DNA from 2 places in the Enterococcus sp. DJ147D b genome. Region 1 is predicted to be linked to the other one. Evidence: riboswitches for the same ligand, from Rfam matches in the RefSeq annotation. Region 1 holds a riboswitch; the other holds the start of a gene.
What was found. A riboswitch is a leader RNA that binds a small molecule or an ion and turns the genes downstream of it on or off. The one in region 1 is predicted to bind FMN.

Region 1 (10,826 bases):
AGTAGTCAGGAATTTTTTCATAAAACTGCATTGGCTCATCTGCAAAGATTTGGCTTGCCCATTCAAGTACTTTACCACCATTATTTGATGGCGCTCCAATCACATAAACATTTTCAGTCAAATAGTAACAAAAGTTTTGACGTTGCCAATCAAAAATCGGTGTATCAGTTATTTCTCGAACAGCAGCACTTGTACCAATAGTCAAACTTGCTGACAATCCATTAGCTAGGTAGCCACCATAAGCCGCTAAGCAACCGTCACTTGCTCCTGCAAAAACTTGTACACCAGGTAAAAAGTTAAACTTATCAGCTAATTCTCTTTTGATCAAAAATGGCGTCGTCGGCGCCACTAACTGCCCTAATTGTTCCTGACTGATGCCAAGATAAGCTAAAATTTCTGTATCCCATTGCTGCATGGCTAAGTTCAATAAACCTGTAGCAGATGCTGTAGACAAATCAATAGCTGAAATTCCAGTGAAAAATTCCATGAGCAATTCTTTTAGACCCAACCATTTCGTTTTTTCTGGGTACATTCGCCTTTTTTGAAAATAAAGGATTTTAGCAAAAGGTGTCATTTCATGGATCGGTGTCCCTGTTTTTTGATAAAAACGTTCGGCATTACTCGTCTGTTTGAATACTGTTATTTCCTCCATACTTTGGGTGTCAGACCAAATAAACACCTGCTCAAATTGTCCATCGACCACAGGCATGCAACTGTGCATCGCCACGCTAAAACTGATTTTCGTGACTCTCTTTCTTAATGAAGTAGGTAGCGTCTGTAATTCATTTTGGATAAGTGCTAAAATTTCAGAAGCTTTCTGATAACGAACCCCCCCAGCCTCATTGTAAGTTTCCAATGGAACGCGATGATAAAAAATAGTTTCCCCTTCAGCGATTGCGCCAAATTTGATTGCAGTGGTCCCAATGTCGACACCTAAAAATATATCCGTCATTTTTTAGTCTTCCTTCTTATTTCTATCTAAATTAGTTTCCTCAGCTTTTTCATTTACACGTGAAAGATTATTTAATCTTTTTTCTTGATGTTTTAAATGAATATATCCCCAACTAACGACGATTAATGCACCAAGCATATTTACGATACAATCCTTCATTGTATCGATCAGCGCCTCGTGTCCACTTAAGACTTTACCTTCTCCTGTCATAAATTTTTGCATATTCGTTCCCAACAAATGATCTGCTAGAAATTCATATACTTCCCAAAATAGCCCAACCGTTGTTGCAAAACAAAAAGCAAACAAACTAATAAAAAATGGACTCAGCTGTAAGGTTATGCGCTGACTTCGATTTAGGTATGCGACAACAATAAACCCTAAGGCTCCTAACATCGCCGCACTAAAGCCATGTAAGATCATGTCCCAAAACGGTATTTTGTAATAAAAGTTTCGTACTTCTCCCAAATAAATGGCGCAAAATAAAAAGAGGAAGAAAAGGATCTCCATCGTATCAGGAATCTCAATATCAAACTTTTGTTCTACTTGTTTTGGTAAAAATATGATAATCATTCCTGCGACACATTGTAAAATCATCAACACATAATCACTTTTGACGTGTTCGTGCTCCGTTGTTGACGTTCCAGATGGTGTTTGAATCATCATGACTACCGCATATATAGTAGAAATCGCTAGTAAAATAAAAACTAAATAAAAAATTACCTTTTTCTTGTCTAACCACTTTTTCTTCATAACAAGCTCCTTTGCTCATCTAATTCTTCCAATGAGTCTTTTCCCTTATAAACATGATACAATAAGTGCATAGAAAATAGGAAATAACTAAGAGGTGGCGTCTAGTGAATAGTGAAAAATCATATACTCAGATCAAACAACTTATTGAACAAGAAACAAATCAAGCAGGTAAAAGTTTCACTGTTGGAAAGTTCACAGGCATTGGCTGGTTATTTCTCCAATATTCACCAGATGATCCAGTTTCACCGTTGATTGCAGTCAAGCAATACGCCAAAACTGTTAATATTTATGTACCTATCGCCGAAAATGAACCGCCTTTGGTTGAACAATATACCCGCATCTTTGGCAAAAGCAATTTGGGTAAAACGTGTATTCGTATTTCCTCCTTAACACCCACACGTTTAGATGCGCTAAAAACATTAGTCCAAAAAATCAAAAAAGAAGCGGAACAAAGCGCGTAACTGCGCTTTGTTCCGCTTCTTCTTTTATTATTTTAAACTGGCGAAATCAACAACTTGATAGCCTTTTGTTTCAAACCATTTTTTTAACGCAGAAGAAGTCAAAGTTTCTAAGTCTTGACAACGCGGCAAGGTTAATGTGCTGTGGTCTAACACGTATTGATCTAGGAAACCAGGGTGAAGATGCAATTCAATGACTGTTTCTTCTGGTAATGTTTCGTAACCAAACGCATCGTCTACGAAGTCACTAAGCTTCGTCCCGCGGTTGAGGACTGTCATCAATTTACCAAAATCAGGAATTTCTGCTAATCGATAAGGTAATTCTTTTGGTGGTTGGTAGCCATAAAATAAATTAGCATGGATGCCATACTTCTCGGCTAATTCAAATAAAGCTTGACCAACTGCTTGATCCCCGACGGAATGTGTTTCCATGTGTACTGGAAATTCACCAAGTAATTCTTTAAAACATAAAATTTGTGCTTCCATTTCTTGTTTGATTTCATGATAGTCAAATGTCAATGTCCCACCATTTTTGTAATGACTAGAAGAGAGGAATATGCCGTTTGCATCCACTAAACTAGGAATTTTTTTCGCATCCGTCACTGGTTTCCCTAAAGTAAAATTGATATGCAGATTGATTTCCACTGTTGGATCAGTTGCTTGAATCAATGATGCTCCGGCTTTTGCTTCAGGCATATTCACCATTAACGAGGTACTTTTCACGATTCCTTCTCGCACACTTTTTGCAATGCCAAAATTAATAGCTTCTGACATCCCTAAGTCATCTGCATTTAAAATAAATTTTCTCATCATTCAGCCTTCCTTTTTCACTTATTTCGTTTGAATCAGATGATTTTTATCGGTTAATGAAATCTTGACTTCTGGATAATCAAGCGTATTTGTCAAAACGACTGCTGTTGTCGTATCGTAGTCAGTCAGTTGACTGAAATCGACTTGTCCAATGACTTGTCCTGCAGTTACTCGATCACCTTGCTTGACTTGCCAAGAAAAACCTTTCCCATTTAATTCTACTGTATTCAAACCAATATGGATCAACAATTGCTTGCCATCATCAGCAGTAAATCCTATCGCATGTTTTGTTTGAGCAATTAGTTCCACGATGCCGTTAACAGGTGCATATACAGTGCCATCACTTGGTTTGATTGCAAATCCTTCTCCCATGCTTTTTGAAGAAAATACCGGATCATTGATTTCTGAAATTGGTAAATACTCTCCATTTAAAGGAGCTACTACTAAGTCTGCTTCACCTAAGCCAGTAGAGACAACTGGTTCTGCGGGAATGTTTTTCTTTTCTTCATTAGTTGTTTTCATTTGCTTACGCATCCACCAAGCAGTGGCAATTAGCGCTACGAAAAACGACACGCCATTCGCTAACAGTTGTGCACTAAAATTATTTCCTGGTCCTACAAACATTGAGAATGTAAAAATATTAGCTACTGGTGTAAATGAATAGGCTTTAGTTTCAAAAAATCCACTGATTGCTCCACCAAGTGCTGCAGAAATCGAACCAATGATGAAGGGCATTTTATACTTCAAGTTAATCCCATAGATAGCAGGCTCTGTGATTCCAAAAAATCCTGATAATGAGGCAGATGCAGCAATTTCTTTATCTTTTCCTTTTCTCAAAAACAACCAAGCACCCACTACCGCACCAAATTGACCAAATACACCATTTGATCCAATCGGTAAAATCGTATCTGCACCAGTGTTTTGAATATTGATTAAAGCAATCGGTAAGATTCCCCAATGTAAACCAACCATTACTAATAATTGGAATAAACCACCTAATAAAGCACCAGCTAAAATCGGACTAAACGCATACATGCTGAAGTATGCTGTCCCAATCAGATTTGCGATCCCATTTCCTAGCGGGCCAATCAAAGCAAACACCGCAATCCCAGTGATGATAATTGTAAAAAAGGGAACAAATACGGTATGAGTAACTTTAGGCAATACTTTTTTAACGCCACGTTCAATGTAACTTTGCGCCCAAATCGCTAGGATTGTTGGCACTACAGCACCACCATAAGTTTTGAAACTAATCGTTAATCCTAACAAAGAGGCACTATCTAAAATACTAGCATCAGTCAATGGATAGATCATTGCCGCTGCTATTGCCAACGCAATAAATTGATTTGTCTTAAATCGATTCGCTGCTGTTACTGCAATAAACAAGGGTAACAATGTAAAGATACCAGAGGCTAAGATACTCAATAATTGATATAATCCACTATCTACCGGCAAAATGTTGTACATAGAAAGTGGAATCAAAAAACCTTTTAAAATCCCCGCTGCTGCCAGCACTCCGATATAAGGAGTAAAAATAGCTGAAATTGTCGCAAATAATTCATCGTACCATTTTTGTTTCTCTTTTGTTTCATCTCCTTGTTCTTCTGCATCTTCTGGTAATAGTTTAACTAATTCATCAAAGACATCCACCACGTCACTACCAATCACTACTTGATGTTGCCCACCAGATTCCACGTATTGAATCACGCCGGGTACTTCTTTGATTTCTTCTTTCTCAACTTTTTGTCCATTATTTAAATAAAAACGCAGGCGTGTTGCGCAGTGTGTTAATGACGAAACATTTTCTTTTCCTCCCACTGCTTCTAAAATTGCTTGTGCTCTTTGTCGATCGTCCATTTCTTTTTCCTCCTTGAAAATTGTTCGTAAAAAACAAAAAACCAAAAAAACTAGCCCTCTTCAATCAAAAGAGAGTCGTTTTTTTGGTTATGCCTGGTCGAACCAGTTACACTCAAATTTCACTTATTTTTTTAATGTGGATCAGCAGATAAAGCAAATCTTCTTCGTCCAACGTCCAACCGTAAGACTCTTGTAAGTAATGCTCGATTTTCTTGACACACTGCGCTTCTTGTACATATTGTGCTCGCAGTGTTTGATACAATTCATTTTTTCGATACTCAGTTGTCTCATGATTAAGCTTTCGAGCAATAAAATATTTAAGATGTGTCACAAAACGCAAATAATAAAACGAATCTTCTGGGAACTCTTTATGGAAATGATACGTAATAATATTGTTCACATCACTGATAATTTTAATGTAAGGATCCACTTTTTCACGTTCACCAAGACTTGCTTGACTATTGATAAAATGTAAGGCATAGGCGTGTGCTTCTTGTCTCGGTATTTCTTTACCTGTTTCTTCAGCCAAGTAGTTCACCGCCCAATTACCCAATTCAAATTCTTTTGGGAAAAATTTTTCGATCTCAATTCGAAACGGTGCGCTCAAAGAAATTCCTTGATCCAAACGCTGCAACATATAGTTGGTGTGATCTGCAACATTTAAAAACAAAAGATCTGTCGTTGGTAACTGGAGTTCTTGCTCAGCTTTTTTGACAATTTGATGAGCGTAATTCATGACTTCTAACGGAAATTGAGCCAAATTGATTCCCTTTAGATTTGAGTCATTTAGTTGATACACTTTTTCGACTTCATCTTCTGCAATCGTTTTGGGAAATTTTCCAAAGCCAATTCCTACTTCTGCAACAATGACTTCTTTGCCATCTTTCATCGCTAATGCAAAATTGTTATTGATACTCTTGATGATCTCCAACTCGCCACCCCCAATCTAAGACAATAAAAAAGCCAACATTAATAAACTGCTTCCACAGTCTATTACATGTTGGTTGATGCCTGGTCGGACCAGTAACACGCCTTTTATGTGAACATCATAACGGTATCTACCACAAAAGTCAACAACAAATGTAACCGTTTTTTATTTTTTATTACAATCGTTATTAAAATCAGCCATTTATTAGCAAGAATCACAGAACTTAAAAAAAATGAACCTTCTACCCGATTGTGTAATGGTAGAAAATGCAACTTCTAGTTTTTCTAATTTTTTAAGGAAGCAAATGGGCAAAGTACTACTGTACTCAGTTATTAGTGAGTTGTTGTGTGAAAGAAATCATTTCAAGCAATCCTTGAGCCACACTCGCACCATTGTTTCCAGCTTTCGTCTCTGAGCGTTCAATTGCTTGTTCAATCGTTTCTGTTGTTAGCACGCCAAACATAACTAGCGTTTCCGAGGCTAAACCAACTTGAGCCACACCTTTTGCTTTTGCCACTTCGTTACTAACCAATTCATAATGCGTCGTTGCTCCACGAATCACTGCACCAAGAGTCAGTACGTCATCATATTGTTTCATTGCCAAGATTTTCTTGGTCATAAACAAGATCTCAAATGATCCAGGAATCCAATAAACATCAATATCCTCTTCGTTCACACCGTGACGGAGTAAGTTATCGACTGCTCCACTTAATAGTTTTGATGTAATACATTCGTTAACTCGTACAATGACAATCCCAATTTTTTCGTATGTCATAAAAGTTTTCTTTAAATAATCAATTGCTGCTTTTTCTGCATGTGCATTGCCATATGCTAAATGTGCGCCGACCGCTAGGACTTGATCGTCTTTCGCAATGACTGCACCGACTAAAGGGTTCGTAAATGTTTTTCCACGTCCTTTTTCTGCTGCTAGAATCGTTTGTTTCATCAATCGTTCATCCAATTGAAATCCTCCTTTCCAAACAAAAAAGCCTCGTGTAATTACACGAGACCAATAGTCAAAATAAACTCAAAGAAGTACGACAAAAATAGAGACACTTTTCCCGTCGTTTGTTTCGATAAGTTTTTCTTCTCCCATCCAGACTTTAACTGTCGGTTCTAGTTTTCACTAGATCAACCGCAACTATTGCGGGTCACGGACTTCAAATTAGCCTTGTCACCGTCGGTCGGGAATTACACCCTACCCCGAAGAAACATATTCAATTAACGAAAAAAGAATGTCAACGGCTTTTTTCTTGCACTTGATTGGCAACTTGCTTCAAGTCATCGGAGAACGTTTGTGTCGCTTCCGGTAATTCAATGGTGTAATTCCCTTGATTTTTTTGAATGAACGAACAAAGTAACTAGCTTCAACATAACCTAATTGATCACTAATCTCACTGATTGTTAAATCTGTGGTCTTCAATAATTGTTCCGCCCAATAAATTTTTAATTTAGCATACATCTGACTGAAAGGTTCTCCAAATTCTTCTTTCAATTGCCGACTTAAATAGCTTGGACTCAAATTCGTCACAGTGGCTAACATATTTAAATCGACATGACTTCCTTTATTGGCAAAAATCAAATCAATTGCCGGTTGGAGCATTTTATTTTTGGCTAGATAACTATCTTTTTCTGCCGCTAGTTGGTTTTCCAATAAAGAGTGACGAATATCTGCTTGCACTGTTTTTAAATCAACTGATTGATCTGGTACTTCTGCTTTTTTGGAAATACGGAGTGTCTGCTTATACGCTTTAATCAAATAATCTTTTTTGATTGCTTCTGTTACGATGTATTCACTTAAACTTTCTAACATTGTCGCGTTTTTTTGTAAATCATCCAGCGTAAATTTCGGGTATTGTTCAAATAATTCGTGGTGCTCGTCTTTAAATGCTTCTAGTCTTTTTTGATTTTCTACTTGCAATACTTGTTCTAGCTTTTCTTGCCCATCTACAAGCAGAACTTCTCCGGCCATGATTGCACCAACATATTGATTATCAACCATGATTGGAATTGCCATATCAACAATATTAAAATGACAACGGTAAATAAACGGCTCTCCTGTTCGAACGGCTTCCAGGCCTCCTCTTGAATCACATTTTTCACAATACACAGCCAATTCAGGATGATTGCGTACAAACTGACAAAAGGGTTGGACTTGGCTATGTTTCGTAATTGGTCTACCTCGATAATCAACTAAAATAATAGCCAAATGAGTAGCAAGAGCTAGACTTTCTTGAACTTTTTCCCATTTATCTAGATCTAAAACTTGTTCGATATCAAATAAAGTTGTGCCCATTTCTTCACCTCTAGTTAGTAGTATAGGAGTATTTTGCTAAAATGACAAAATACTCCTGTTTCGCAAAATAATTCAACACATTCTCAAAAGAAAACGACGTCAAAACTCAATGATTCTTTGATGATAACGCTTTATGCTATAATAGTAAACGATAACAAGGAGGAACTACTGATGAGAAAAGCACTAATTTTACCAACTAAATATGTACAAGGTGAAGATGAATTACTGAACTTAGGTTACTTCGTATCGACTTTTGGTTCTTCTGCATTACTGATTGCAAATCCAGCTGATGTGGCTCGTATTCGACCACAACTTGATGCTACCGCAGAAAAATTTGGCGTATCATTTGTTGAAGGCGGTTTCAGTGGTGAAGTCACTCGAGCAGAAACAAAACGATTGCAAGAAGTAGCTAAAGAACAACACACTGACTGCATTATTGGTTTAGGTGGCGGAAAAGCGATTGATGCTTCAAAAGTGGTCGCTGAGGGTGAAAAACTAATTATTGTTCCAACGATTGCAGCGCAAGATGCACCAACCTCTCACTCGGCTGTTTTATACCATGAAGACGGTTCATTTGACGACTATGCTTATTTTAAACAAAGTCCAAGCGTTGTCTTAGTGGATACAAAAGTGGTCGCAAAAGCACCTACTCGTTTCTTAGTTGCTGGTATGGGTGATGCACTGTCCACTTATTTTGAAGCACGTGCAACACATCATTCTTATTCCCGCGTTAATGCAAGTTTGCCAATGGGCTCAAGAGAAGGATTAACTCCTCCTGCTAGTGGTACTTATGCTGCCTTAGCAATGGCAAAATTATGTTGGGAACACCTACAAGAAGACGGCTTGAACGCAAAAATTGCTTGCGATGCAAATTTAGTGACTGAATCATTGAGTAAAATTGTCGAAACAAATATTTTGTTATCTGGTTTAGGATTTGAAAGTGGCGGTTTAGCTGCAGCTCATGCCATTCATAACGGAATGACCGTTTTACCTGGTGCACATAGCTACCTTCATGGTGAAAAAGTAGCTTTTGCAACATTAACTCAGTTAGTTCTGGAAGATGCAAAAAAAGAAGAAATGAATGCCGTCATGGATTTTATGGCTTCTGTTGGGTTACCATTGACGCTAGCTGATTTAGGTGTGGATCACATTACTTATGAAGAAGCACTTGAAGTAGCAAAAATCGCTTGTATTCCTGAAGAATCCATTCATTCAATGCCGTTCCCAATTGTTGTCGAAGATGTTGCAAATGCTCTAATCGTCGCTGATCGAATTGGACAAACCTACAAAGATAGAATGCGTAACTAAAAAGGAGTTTTTTAGAATGAAAAAAAGTATCTTACTCGTTTCTCATAGTCAAATGATTACAGATGGGCTCAAAGAAATGATCGAGCAAATGGGCAAAAGTGAGAATGTCGTACTCTTTTCTCTAGGTGGAACTTCTGATGGAGAATTAGGTAGCGATCCAACCAAAATTGTAGATGCAGTCAATGAAGCAACTGATAGCGATATCTTTTTTGTCTTCGCTGATCTTGGCAGCGCGGTCTTAAGTGCTGAGCTTGCTTATGATTTATTAGAACCAGAGCTACAAGAAAAATATGTTCTAGTAGACGCTCCTTTAGTTGAAGGAGCATTCGCAGCTGGAATCACAGCAAGTGTTTCTGATGATCCCGACCATATTGTCAATGAAGCAAAACAAGCAGCACAGAAAGGTTGGAACTAAAATGAAAAAAATCATTAATGAACCACAAAATATTATTGAAGAAATGCTTGAAGGAATGGTAAAAAGTTATTCGACACTTGTTCATCGAGTCGATGATTCCAGAGTCATTGCTAAGAATCAAACAGATAATGTGCAAGTCGGATTAGTTTCTGGTGGCGGAAGCGGGCATGAACCTGCACACGCTGGTTTTGTCGGTGATGGAATGTTAAGTGCAGCTGTTCTAGGTGATGTCTTCACTTCTCCTACACCAGATCAAATCGAACGTGCTATCGAAGCAACCAATCAGGGAAAAGGTGTTTTATTAATCGTTAAAAATTATACTGGTGACATCTTGAACTTTGAAATGGCAAAAGATTTAGCCGAAATGAACGACATTCCAACAGAAATCGTTGTTGTTGACGACGATATTGCTGTAGAAGACAGCACTTATACTGCTGGAAAACGAGGTGTTGCCGGAACCGTCCTTGTTCATAAAATCTTAGGTGATGCCGCACGAAACGGTGCTTCTCTAGCAGAACTAAAAGAGTTAGGCGAAAAAGTTGTCCAATCAACCAAAACGATTGGTGTTGCTTTGTCGGCTGCAACTGTTCCTGAAGTTGGAAAACCTGGTTTTACTTTAGCGGAAGATGAAATCGAATTTGGCGTTGGTATCCATGGGGAACCAGGCTACCGTCGTGAAAAATTACAACCTTCAAAAAAATTAGCACAAGAATTAGTTGAAAAATTAGTTCAGGCTTATCCAGAAACACCTAAAAAAGTTGGTGTCTTAGTCAACGGTATGGGTGGCACCCCTTTAATGGAACAGTTTGTCTTTATCAATGATGTATTAACTTTACTTGCGGATAAAGAGATTGACGTTTATTTCCACAAAGTTGGAAACTATATGACCTCTATTGACATGCAAGGTCTTTCTCTAACACTGATTGATTTGACAACACCAGCTTGGGTGGAAGCTTTAACAAGTCCAGTTGCAACCATCTCATGGGGCTAACTTAAAAGAATGATTGACAAAAGGAGAATAACAATGGATTTGACAGTTGAAAAAGTACAAG
Region 2 (10,826 bases), 610 kb from region 1:
TAAGCAAGAAGACGGTGTGACGAAATTAATCGAAAAATCTAATTGAGAATATCTTGCATGTTTTTCTTAACTAGCTTATAATTATTATAATTTAACAGAGTATTATTATTTGCTTATTTATAATTATTATAAATTGTTGGAGTTGAATTAATGAATGAATGCTATATTAGCAATGAAGAAAACGAAACAACAATTACATGAATCAGGTTTTAAATTGACTCCGCAGCGAGAGGCGACGCTACTTGTGCTCTTAGAAAATGAAAAGGAGCATCTGTCTGCCGAAGAGATTTTCTTTTTAGTTAAGAAAAAAAGTCCAGAAATTGGTCTTGCAACGGTTTACCGCACGTTAGAAATTTTGACTGATTTAAAAATTGTCGATAAAGTGAGCTTCAATGACGGATTAGCTCGTTATGATTTACGAAAAGATGGTGCGAAGCATTTTCACCACCATTTACTATGCCTTAATTGCGGTGCTATTGAGGAAGTCGAAGAAGACCTTTTGGGAGAAGTTGAAGAAGTTGTTGAAAAAAGATATCATTTTTTAGTGAAAGATCATCGTTTGACCTTTCATGGAATTTGTCATAACTGTCAAGAAAACGAAAAGAGAAAGTAGCCCGTCTGTTGAAAGACGGCTTTTTCTTTGTGCAGATAACGTAAATGGACTATCGAAATAAAGGTGTATCTGATATGATAGAGAAAGCATGAGGTGGGTTATAGTATGAAAGAAGAATTAAGTGAGTACCTTCATTATTTGAATATTGAACGTGGACTTTCTGCCAATACGCGTAAAAGTTATGAACGCGATTTGGAACAATATTTGCATTTTATGGAAGAAAAGAAGATTACCTCTTGGCAAATGGTCGATCGTTATTTAGTCATTCAGTATTTAGAAAAATTACATGAAGAACAAAAAGCGACTGCAACAATTACTCGAATGATTTCTAGCTTAAGAAGATTTCATCAATTTTTGCGACAAGAACGCTATACGGACCATGATCCTATGCAACATATTGATACACCAAAAAAAGCACAAAAATTGCCAAGTACATTGACGCTTAAAGAAGTCGAAATATTGATTGAAACCCCGGATACTTCAAAAACATTAGGAATTAGAGATCGGGCAATTTTGGAAGTAATGTATGCAACTGGCATGCGGGTTAGTGAATTGATCAATCTAAAACTTGGGGATCTTCATCTTTCTCTTGGCTTACTACAAACAATTGGTAAGGGAGATAAAGAACGGATCATCCCTTTGGGAGATTATGCAATCCAATGGCTAGAACGTTATTTGGATGAGGCACGTCCATTGTTGGTGAAAGATACTTCTGAACTGCATGTATTTGTAAACAACCATGGAAAAGGACTTTCTCGACAAGGAATTTGGAAGAACTTAAAGCAATTAGTACAGCAAGCAGGTATTCGTAAAGACGTCACACCACATACTTTACGTCATAGTTTTGCTACGCATTTGTTGGAAAATGGAGCTGACTTACGGACGGTACAAGAATTATTGGGACATGCAGACATCTCAACAACACAAATCTATACACATATCACGAAAAAAAGAATGACAGATGTTTACAAGCAGCATTTTCCAAGGGCTTAATTAGAGGAAGGTGAAATAATGTTAACACATTACCGAAAAGAGAACCGAAAAATTGCAATGGGCTTGTTAAGCTTTCATAAAAAATTATCGGATCAAACAGATTTGTTAAAAGAAATCGATGTTTATGAAGCAGAAAATAAGTATGAACTATTTTTCTTCACTCCAGAAGACTCGACGAACATCCAAGGGATCATCGGTATTGAATGGATAGGTAAGGATCAATTGATCATTCATGATATTTCGTTGAATCCTTCTTACCGAGGAGAAAATATGGGCTTTCTGATGCTAAATGAGCTTCAGGAAAAATACCCCGAAGTGACCTTTTTAGCAACTGAAGTTACGAAACCTTACTTATCTAAATGGCAATGAAGCATAACTAAGAAAGAGTGAAACATTTGACTGAAATCAATATTAAACTAGATATTTTTGAAGGGCCATTGGATTTATTGCTTCATTTGATTCAGCAAATGGAAATTGATATTTACGATATTCCAATTGCGACGATTACGGAGCAGTACATGAACTATATTCACACGATGAAAACGATGGAGCTAGCGTTAGCTGGAGAATATTTGGTAATGGCAGCCACACTAATGGCAATCAAAAGTAAAACATTACTGCCCGTTCAGGAGTTAGCAATTGAAGATGATCTGATATGGGAAGAAGATCCACGTGACGAATTGGTCACACAACTTTTAGAATATCGAAAATATAAGTACGCAGCGGAAAAGTTGATTGAAAAAGCTGAGGAACGCAGTTTATATTATTCGAAAGAACCAACTATGGTAGAAGACTTGGCAGAAAAAGAATTGCCTCTCAAACGTGGGCAAGTAAAAAAAGTCGATTTATTTCGAGCCATGCAGGCTATTTTAGAACGGAAAAAATTTTCACAAAAAGTGGAAAAAACGATTGCCCCAGATGATACGACAATCGAAGAACGTATGAGTTTTATTAAGGAAAAGTTAGTAAACAGTCAATCAGGCTGTACATTTGAATCATTTTTTGAAGCCCCAACAAAAGCAGAAGTTGTGACGACCTTCATGGCATTACTTGAACTGATGAAAAATGGGCAGATTTTTGCTGAACAGGCAGAAAATTATGATTCAATCATGCTTTATCCAGTAGTAGGAGATACAACGAATGACAAAATTAAGTGAACTAGAAGCTATCCTTTTCGTTGCCGGTGAAGCAGGAATTGGCAGTGACGAGTTAAGTTATTTATTGAATATTGATAAACAGGAATTATCTGAACTGATTGTGGCCTTAGAAAAAAAATATCAGGCGACTCTTGATTCAGCGTTACACATTTTCGAAACAGAAGACCATTTCGTCTTAACAACAAAAAAAGAATTAGCACCACTTTTAAAAAAATATGCACAAGGTTCATCAAATACGTTATCACAAGCAGCAGTAGAAACGTTAGCAATTATTGCTTACAAACAACCAATTACACGTACAGAAATCGAACAAATCAGAGGTGTCCAAGCTTCTGGTCCCGTTCAGCGATTGGTTGCTCATAAATTAATTGAAGAAAAAGGACGCGTGGAAGGACCAGGTCGTCCAATTTTGTATGGAACGACAGGTTATTTCCTTGATTATTTTGGTTTAAAAGACTTAACAGAGTTACCAGACACACAAGAACTAGAAAATGCGTTAAAAGATGATGCATCATTGGATTTGTTTTTTGATGGAGTGAGCGAAGGAGAACAAAAGTAATGGAAAGATTGCAAAAAGTAATTGCACACGCCGGAATTACTTCTCGAAGAAAAGCAGAAGAATTTATTTTGGCTGGTCGTGTAAAAGTCAATGGCACAGTTGTGAGAGAATTAGGTGTAAAAGTGGGTAAACACGATGTTGTCGAAGTAGACGAAGTACCTATTTATCAAGAAGAATATGGGTATTATTTACTTTATAAGCCTAAAGGAGTTATTTCTGCAGTATCAGATGATAAAAACCGAAAAGTGGTTACAGATTTATTGCCGATGGTAAAAGAACGAATTTACCCTGTCGGGCGCTTAGATTATGATACATCTGGTATTTTACTATTAACAAATGACGGCGAATTTGCACAACGTTTGACGCATCCAAAGCATGAGGTTGATAAAGTGTATGTGGCAAAAGTAAAAGGGATTGCTACAAAATCAGTATTATCTCCTTTAACGAAAGGTATTAAATTAGAAGGACGAAAAACGGCACCTGCTAAAGTTCAAATCTTATCAGTGGACCCTAAAACGAACCATAGTATTGTTGAGTTAACAATTCATGAAGGGCGTAATCATCAAGTAAAAAACATGTTACAGGCAGTTGGTTTACCCGTGCAAAAACTAAAACGAGAAAGATATGGGGATTTGACTCTTCAAGGGTTACGTCCGGGAGAATATCGTGAGCTAAATAAAAAAGAAATCAGTACGTTACTAAATCATTCAAAATGATAGCTTACTTTTTGTAAGAGATAAATGTTGCATTTTTTTCAAGGCTATGTATAATGTAAGTGTAAACAAAATAATATAAAAGGTTCGTCTTCAGGGGCAGGGTGCAATTCCCGACCGGTGGTTATAGTCCACGACCTATTTCTTTAGGAAATAGCTGAATCGGTGAAATTCCGGTACCGACAGTATAGTCTGGATAAAGAAGATAGAGCTTATTTGACTAATCATTTATCAGATAACTCTAACTCTATTTTCCCTGCGAAAGTAGAGTTTTTTTGTTTGAAAAATTAGTTGGATAGTTCGCTGAAGAGGAGTCCTAACAGGAGGATTTCAAATGAAGAACACACGGGTACAAAAAATGGTTATGGTAGCGATGTTCGCTGCAATCGGGTTAGTTTTGCAATTTATTGCTTTCCCAATTATGCCGGCATTTAGTTTTTTAAAAATTGATTTCAGTGATATACCTGTCTTGATTAGTATGTTTTTATTTGGCCCTGTAGCTGGTGTAGCTACGGCTTTCTTACGCTCGCTGTTACATCTGGTGACAACAGGATTTTCACCAGACAATCTAGTTGGGGATGCTGCAAGTTTCTTGGCAACGACTATTTTCACGTTACCAATTTTCTACTTCTTCAAAAAAATTAAAAAACATGCAAATAGAAATAAAATTCTGGGCGTTGTTTCCGGAACTTTAGCAATGACGCTTTTTATGAGTGTCGCAAACTATTTTGTTATTACACCATTATATCTGATGTTCTTTGGATTGAATGCAAATCAAATGCTAGGTATGCCACTAGTAAATTATGTGTTGATCGGGATTGTTCCATTTAATTTAATCAAAGGATTCATCGTTAGTGCTGCTTTCTTAGTTTTACATGCTAAGCTATTACCTTGGTTGAGTCGTAAACAACATGCTTTAGAACAAAGACATACGATTTAAAAATGAATATTCAAAAGGGCCAGTAATTTTTTGGTCCTTTTTTTTTTGAAAAAAAATGCAATAAAACCGCAAATGTAAACGTTTTATTAGTTGCTGTTGAGTATTTTATTTTTTTATGTATAAACATGAATTTGTAATAAATGAATGTGAGATTCTTCTCTTTTTGAATGACGAATAGGCTTGTTTACAAAACAAAGAGACAGGCTACAATTACTTTGAAAGAAGTATCTTAGATGAAAGGAGGCAATGAGTCGTCACTATTAATGGATTTTTGAACAAAAAGTATCATTTATTCGAGATATTATTTTTGTTCTGCCGCTCTTTTTGATAAAATAACGATGGAACCAATATTACTTGATTCTAAAAATGAAAAAGGGAAAGGAAGAAGAAAATGGAACAAAAAAAGAAAAAATTTCAGATGCCGTCAGCGTATACGGTCTTATTCATTATCATTGCAATTATCGCTGTCCTTACTTGGTTCATTCCAGCTGGTCACTATAGTGTAGATGATGCAGGCAATATCATCGCTGGATCGTATCAACGAGTAAAACAAAATCCACAAGGTCTTTGGGATATTTTTATGGCACCAATCAATGGGATGTTGGGAGTTGAAGCGGGTGAGTTAACAAGTGCGACACCAGCAGCTATTCCGATTTCATTCTTTATCTTGATCGTGGGTGGATTTTTAGGAATTATCAATAAAACGGGTGCATTAGATGCCGGAATCGCTTCTGTCGTTAAGAAATTTAAAGGCAAAGAAAAAATGTTGATTCCTGTTTTAATGATTTTATTCGCTTTAGGTGGTTCAACTTACGGAATGGCCGAAGAAACAATTCCTTTCTATGCGTTACTAATTCCAGTTATGATGGCTGTTGGTTTTGATACTGTAGTAGCCGTTGCAATCGTTTTAGTTGGTTCGCAAGTAGGTTGTTTGGCTTCAACAGTTAATCCGTTTGCCACTGGGGTAGCATCACAAGCTGTTGGTATCTCTATGGGTGAAGGAATTGGCTTACGTTTCTTAATGTTTGTGATCTTATTAGGTATTTCAATCATTTATGTTTATCGTTATGCTTCAAAAATCGAAAAAGATCCAACCAAGTCTTTGGTTTATAACCAACGACAAGAAGACATGAAACACTTCGATATCGAATCGATTGGCCGTCAAGAAACAATTACAAGCAAACAAAAATCTGTTAACATTTTATTCTTTATTACTTTTGGTATCATGATCATCAGCTTGATTCCTTGGACAACATTGAATGAAAACTTTACTATTTTTGAATCATTAACAAACTGGCTAACAGGTCTTCCTGTAATTGGTACAGTATTAGGGATTGATATGTTACCACTTGGTGACTGGTACTTCCCAGAAATCACTATGTTATTCTTAGTTATGGCGATCGTTGTTGCATTCACATACGGTATGAAAGAATCTGAATTCATTTCAGAATTCTTAGCTGGTGCATCAGACTTGATTGGTGTAGCAATCGTTGTTGCTGTTGCTCGTGGTATTCAGGTTGTTATGAACAATGGTTTGATTACAGATACTATTTTACACTGGGGAGAACAAGGGTTGAGCACATTATCTTCAAGCGTGTTCATCATTATCACGTTCATCTTCTATATCCCAATGTCATTCTTGATTCCATCAACATCAGGCTTGGCTGCGGCTACAATGGGGATTATGGGACCTATGGGTGAATTTGCTGGTGTAGGTAAAGACTTAGTTATCACTGCTTATCAATCTGCTTCTGGATTGGTTAACTTGATTACTCCAACTTCTGCTATTGTTATGGGGGCTGTTGCGATTGCTCGTTTTGACATCTCAGTTTGGTGGAAATTTACTGGTAAACTAATTGCTATTTTATTCGTAGCTATCTGTGTGATTCTCGGCGTTGCAGCAATGATTTAGTTTTGCCTAGACAAAATGATTGGAAACATCTATCATTGAATAATAAAGTAAACAAAGCTAACTGAGTTGGCTTTAAGAAGACTCGGTAGGCAAACTATCGGGTCTTTTATCTTATTAGGAGGTAAGTGTAATGAAACAATTTGTTACAAAAGAACATCATGAACAAGCGTTACAATCACTTAATGAACTAATCAGAATCCCTTCTGTATTAGATGAAGAGGATACTGGGAAAGGACATCCTTTCGGGACAAAAGTTGTTGAAGCATTAGACAAAGTGTTAGCAATCAGCGAAGAATTAGGATTCCGCACATTCAAAGACCCAGAAGGCTATTATGGTTATTCAGAAGTTGGTTCTGGTGATGAATTGTTTGGTATTTTGTGTCACATGGATGTTGTTCCTGCTGGTGATGAAAAAAATTGGGATACAAAACCGTTTGATCCAACTGTAAAAGATGGTTGGTTGATTGGACGTGGATCACAAGATGATAAAGGACCATCAATCGCTGCAATGTATGCTGTCAAATCATTGATGGATGCTGGTATTGAATTTAAAACACGAATTCGTTTTATTTTTGGGACAGATGAAGAAAACTTATGGCGCTGTTTAGATAAATACAACGAAAAAGAAGAAGGAATCACACAAGGTTTTGCACCAGATGCTGAATTCCCATTGATTTACGCTGAAAAAGGATTATTACAAGCTTATCTAACTGGTCCTGGCACTACTGATTTTTCTGTGAAAGCAGGTGGCGCATTAAACGTAGTTCCTGATGCGGCTCCATATTCTGGTGAAAAATTAGAAGAAGTGAAAGAAGCATTGAATAAACTTGGTTTTGATTTTGAAGATCATGGTGATTCAATTATTGTTCTTGGAAAAAGTATCCATGCGAAGGACGCACCAGAAGGCGTGAATGCTATTTCACGTTTGTCTATGGCTTTAGCTGAAGTCTTCGATTTTGCACCAATTGATTTCTTAGGCAAATTGGTGAAAGAAAATGCAACCGGTGAACATGTTGTTGGAAAAACGAAAGATGAGCAATCTGGCGAATTAACAATGAACTTTGCTAGCTTAGAAATCACACCAGAACAAACAAAAATTGGTGTGGATATGCGTATTCCTGTAACATTCAAAAAAGATGATCTGGTAGCAAAATTAGCTGAAACAGTGAAGAAATATGAATTAACTTATGAAGATTTTGATTTCTTAGATTCGTTATACGTGCCACTAGATAGCGAATTAGTAAAAAATCTTTTGCAAACTTACCGTGATATCACTGGTGACATGACTGAACCATTTGTATCAGGTGGAGCAACTTTTGCTCGTACAATGAATCAATGTGTGGCATTTGGCGCAATGTTCCCAGATACACCAGATTTCATGCATCAAGCAAACGAACGTTGGGAATTAAGTAGCATGTATAAAGCTATGGAAATTTATGCTGAAGCTGTTTATCGCTTGTGTGCGAAATAAGCTATTTGTGAGAGAAGCATTTTACTCAAAAAATAAGAAAAATGATTAGAAATTATTTTCGAATTTTTGAGTGATTTGTGCTTATTTTAAAGGAATGACTTATTGAACACTAGTTATTCAAAAAGGAGATGTGATAAGATCTTATCACATCTCCTTTTTTATTTGTTTGGAATAATTAAGAAATTATTTTCGTCATTTTTTTGAAATACACGTATAATAAGCTAAAAGAGGATTAAAGGAGGATGGTAGCTTGAAAAAATTAGGAAAAATATTCTTAGGTATACTGATTGTTTTAAGTTTGATTGGTGTTGGAAGCTATTATTATTTAAAAGAAAATACTTATGAACCAAGCCAAACTGCATTAACATCCAGTAAAAAAGCAATTGATAACAAGGAATACCTTTTATTTGAAAGTCCAAAAAAGAAACTTGCAAAACAACACCCAATCATTATTTTTTACCCAGGTGCTTTAGTTGAGCCAACAAGTTACAGCGTTTGGGCAAGCAAACTTTCTGAAACTGGCTATGACGTGGCAATCGTCAAAATGCCACTTAATCTAGCGGTACTAGATAAAAATCGCGCAGAAAAAGTGATTAAAGATTTTCCAGATCGTACCTTTGTTTTTGGCGGTCATTCGCTTGGTGGAGTAATGAGTAGTCGGTATGTTTCTCAAAATGTGACAGATAAGAATAAAGGTATCTTTTTCTTAGCGAGTTATCCTGACAAAAATGGGACATTATCTCAGTCAAAAATTTCGGTACTTTCAATTACTGCATCAAAAGATCAAGTATTAAATCAAGAAGCATATGAAGATGCTAAACAATATTTGCCTACGCAAACAAAGTACGTGGTGATTAATGGCGGAAATCATAGTGGGTTTGGTTCGTATGGTGAACAGAAAAAGGATGGACAAGCCGAAATTACGAATGAAGACCAGCAGATCGTCCTTGTGAATACGATTGAAAACTGGTTAAAGCAAAATGGTTGGTAGTTCGTTACTTTCGATCATTAGTAAATAAAAACGTGAGCCTAGCGAAACAGTTTGAAAAAGTAGCAACTGAGCTAACTTTTTTGAGAAGTTTCTGACTGGACTCACGTTTATTTTTGAGCAAAATTTTTGCTCGTTCTATCTTGATAGACAAATTCTTCTATAAAATTCATAATTGATTTGTCGAAGGAATGATAAATTATTTTTGTTCTTCCAAGAGTATTGCTCGAACGGGACACTTCTGATAGGCTTTCTTTACATACTCAGTTTCTGCTTTGGTGACGAATTGTTGATGTGCTTCTGGTTCTTGTGCAAAGAGCACGATTCCTTCTTCATCGTAATCAAAAATATCAGGAGCCTCAATTTGACACAGGCCGCAAGCGATACAACGTTCGGGTACAAGTTTACATAATAATGACATGTTTAACCATCCTAACTTAAGGAGAATTGCTATGCTTTTATTTATTCTATCTTTATTTCCCTCAAGAAACAAGTTGAGGATCAGTTCTTTTTATCAATTATTGACAGGTAAAAAAACAACTTCCGTATTGATTTTTGGATTCTTAAACCAATTGTTGCCGGCACACAATTGTTTACCAGAACTAACTCAGAAAACCTATCAAGAACGATTAACTGAGTTAGAAAAATCAGGTTTGATTCAGATTGAAGAAAATGAAGTTTTCTTGACGTCAAAAGGGAGAGAACGTCAAAAAAAATTGAATGTCTTGTATCCTGATTTACATTTTGATCTCTATGGTAGAAATTGGGAAGAGGCATGGCGATTGGTAAAATTCGCTATTCAAGTCGTTTCTTATTTAAATGCGCATCAGTCAGAATATTTACCAGCAGAAACCAGCCCATTTTATACTACTAAAATCAAAACGTGGTTAGTCCATAGTGGCTATTCAAAAGAACAGCTAGCTGATACAATTTATCACGAATTATCGACTTGTTTAGGCAAATTAACGAAGGAACAAGCTAATTTATTAGCCAATCAGTTTTCTGGTTATGAACAAATCGGGTTACTGCCCTATCAACTAATTGAGACGAGTGAGGATGAAACGACAGTCTATTTGCAACAGGCACAAGCTGTTCACGCTTTTTTCAACCAATTGCAACGGTTTCCAGATTTTTTATTCAGTCAGTTGTTGTTACCTATTTTGGAACAAAATTACAATCAAAGTATGCTAGTCACGCGACAACTTTTTCTTCAAGGGCATTCTCTCTCTGAAATCATGACATACCGTCATTTGAAAAAAGGGACAATAACGGATCACTTAGTTGAATGGGCATTGTTTTTAGACGATTTTCCATTTGATCAGCTGATTTCGAAAGAGACCAACCAATTATTAGCGAGTCAAGCGACACCTGTCCAAACTTGGCGTTATCAAGAATTAAACAAAACGGGTACACTTGATTATGGTGAATTTCGTTTTTACCAAATACGAGCTTTAAAAGGAGGACGAAAAGATGAATTTAA

Region 2: it holds a riboswitch for FMN, as region 1 does, so the genes downstream of both, AC4BD1_RS04225 (ECF transporter S component) here and AC4BD1_RS01335 (bifunctional diaminohydroxyphosphoribosylaminopyrimidine deaminase/5-amino-6-(5-phosphoribosylamino)uracil reductase RibD) in region 1, are expected to answer to the same signal.

Annotation. Positions count from the first base shown of each region.
Region 1 is NZ_CM177104.1:258,608-269,433, reverse strand. Features, by position in the region: gene AC4BD1_RS01370 (gluconokinase) at 1-952, opposite strand, end outside; gene AC4BD1_RS01365 (DUF2238 domain-containing protein) at 956-1,702, opposite strand; gene AC4BD1_RS01360 (hypothetical protein) at 1,807-2,163, shown strand; gene AC4BD1_RS01355 (ChbG/HpnK family deacetylase) at 2,191-2,970, opposite strand; gene AC4BD1_RS01350 (glucose PTS transporter subunit IIA) at 2,992-4,827, opposite strand; gene AC4BD1_RS01345 (PRD domain-containing protein) at 4,940-5,758, opposite strand; gene ribH (6,7-dimethyl-8-ribityllumazine synthase) at 6,081-6,530, opposite strand; partial or broken gene AC4BD1_RS01335 (bifunctional diaminohydroxyphosphoribosylaminopyrimidine deaminase/5-amino-6-(5-phosphoribosylamino)uracil reductase RibD) at 6,534-6,704, opposite strand; FMN riboswitch at 6,836-6,970, opposite strand; gene AC4BD1_RS01330 (PocR ligand-binding domain-containing protein) at 7,032-8,051, opposite strand; gene AC4BD1_RS01325 (glycerol dehydrogenase) at 8,223-9,359, shown strand; gene dhaM (dihydroxyacetone kinase phosphoryl donor subunit DhaM) at 9,376-9,774, shown strand; gene dhaK (dihydroxyacetone kinase subunit DhaK) at 9,776-10,765, shown strand; gene dhaL (dihydroxyacetone kinase subunit DhaL) at 10,799-10,826, shown strand, end outside.
Region 2 is NZ_CM177104.1:864,059-874,884, forward strand. Features, by position in the region: gene AC4BD1_RS04190 (CvfB family protein) at 1-46, shown strand, start outside; gene fur (ferric iron uptake transcriptional regulator) at 155-613, shown strand; gene xerD (site-specific tyrosine recombinase XerD) at 719-1,606, shown strand; gene AC4BD1_RS04205 (GNAT family N-acetyltransferase) at 1,625-1,975, shown strand; gene AC4BD1_RS04210 (segregation/condensation protein A) at 1,993-2,763, shown strand; gene scpB (SMC-Scp complex subunit ScpB) at 2,747-3,322, shown strand; gene AC4BD1_RS04220 (pseudouridine synthase) at 3,322-4,038, shown strand; FMN riboswitch at 4,121-4,246, shown strand; gene AC4BD1_RS04225 (ECF transporter S component) at 4,370-4,975, shown strand; gene AC4BD1_RS04230 (YfcC family protein) at 5,367-6,887, shown strand; gene AC4BD1_RS04235 (M20 family metallopeptidase) at 7,018-8,358, shown strand; gene AC4BD1_RS04240 (alpha/beta hydrolase) at 8,609-9,349, shown strand; gene AC4BD1_RS04245 (ferredoxin) at 9,546-9,767, opposite strand; gene AC4BD1_RS04250 (helix-turn-helix domain-containing protein) at 9,799-10,826, shown strand, end outside; gene AC4BD1_RS04255 (RecQ family ATP-dependent DNA helicase) at 10,817-10,826, shown strand, end outside.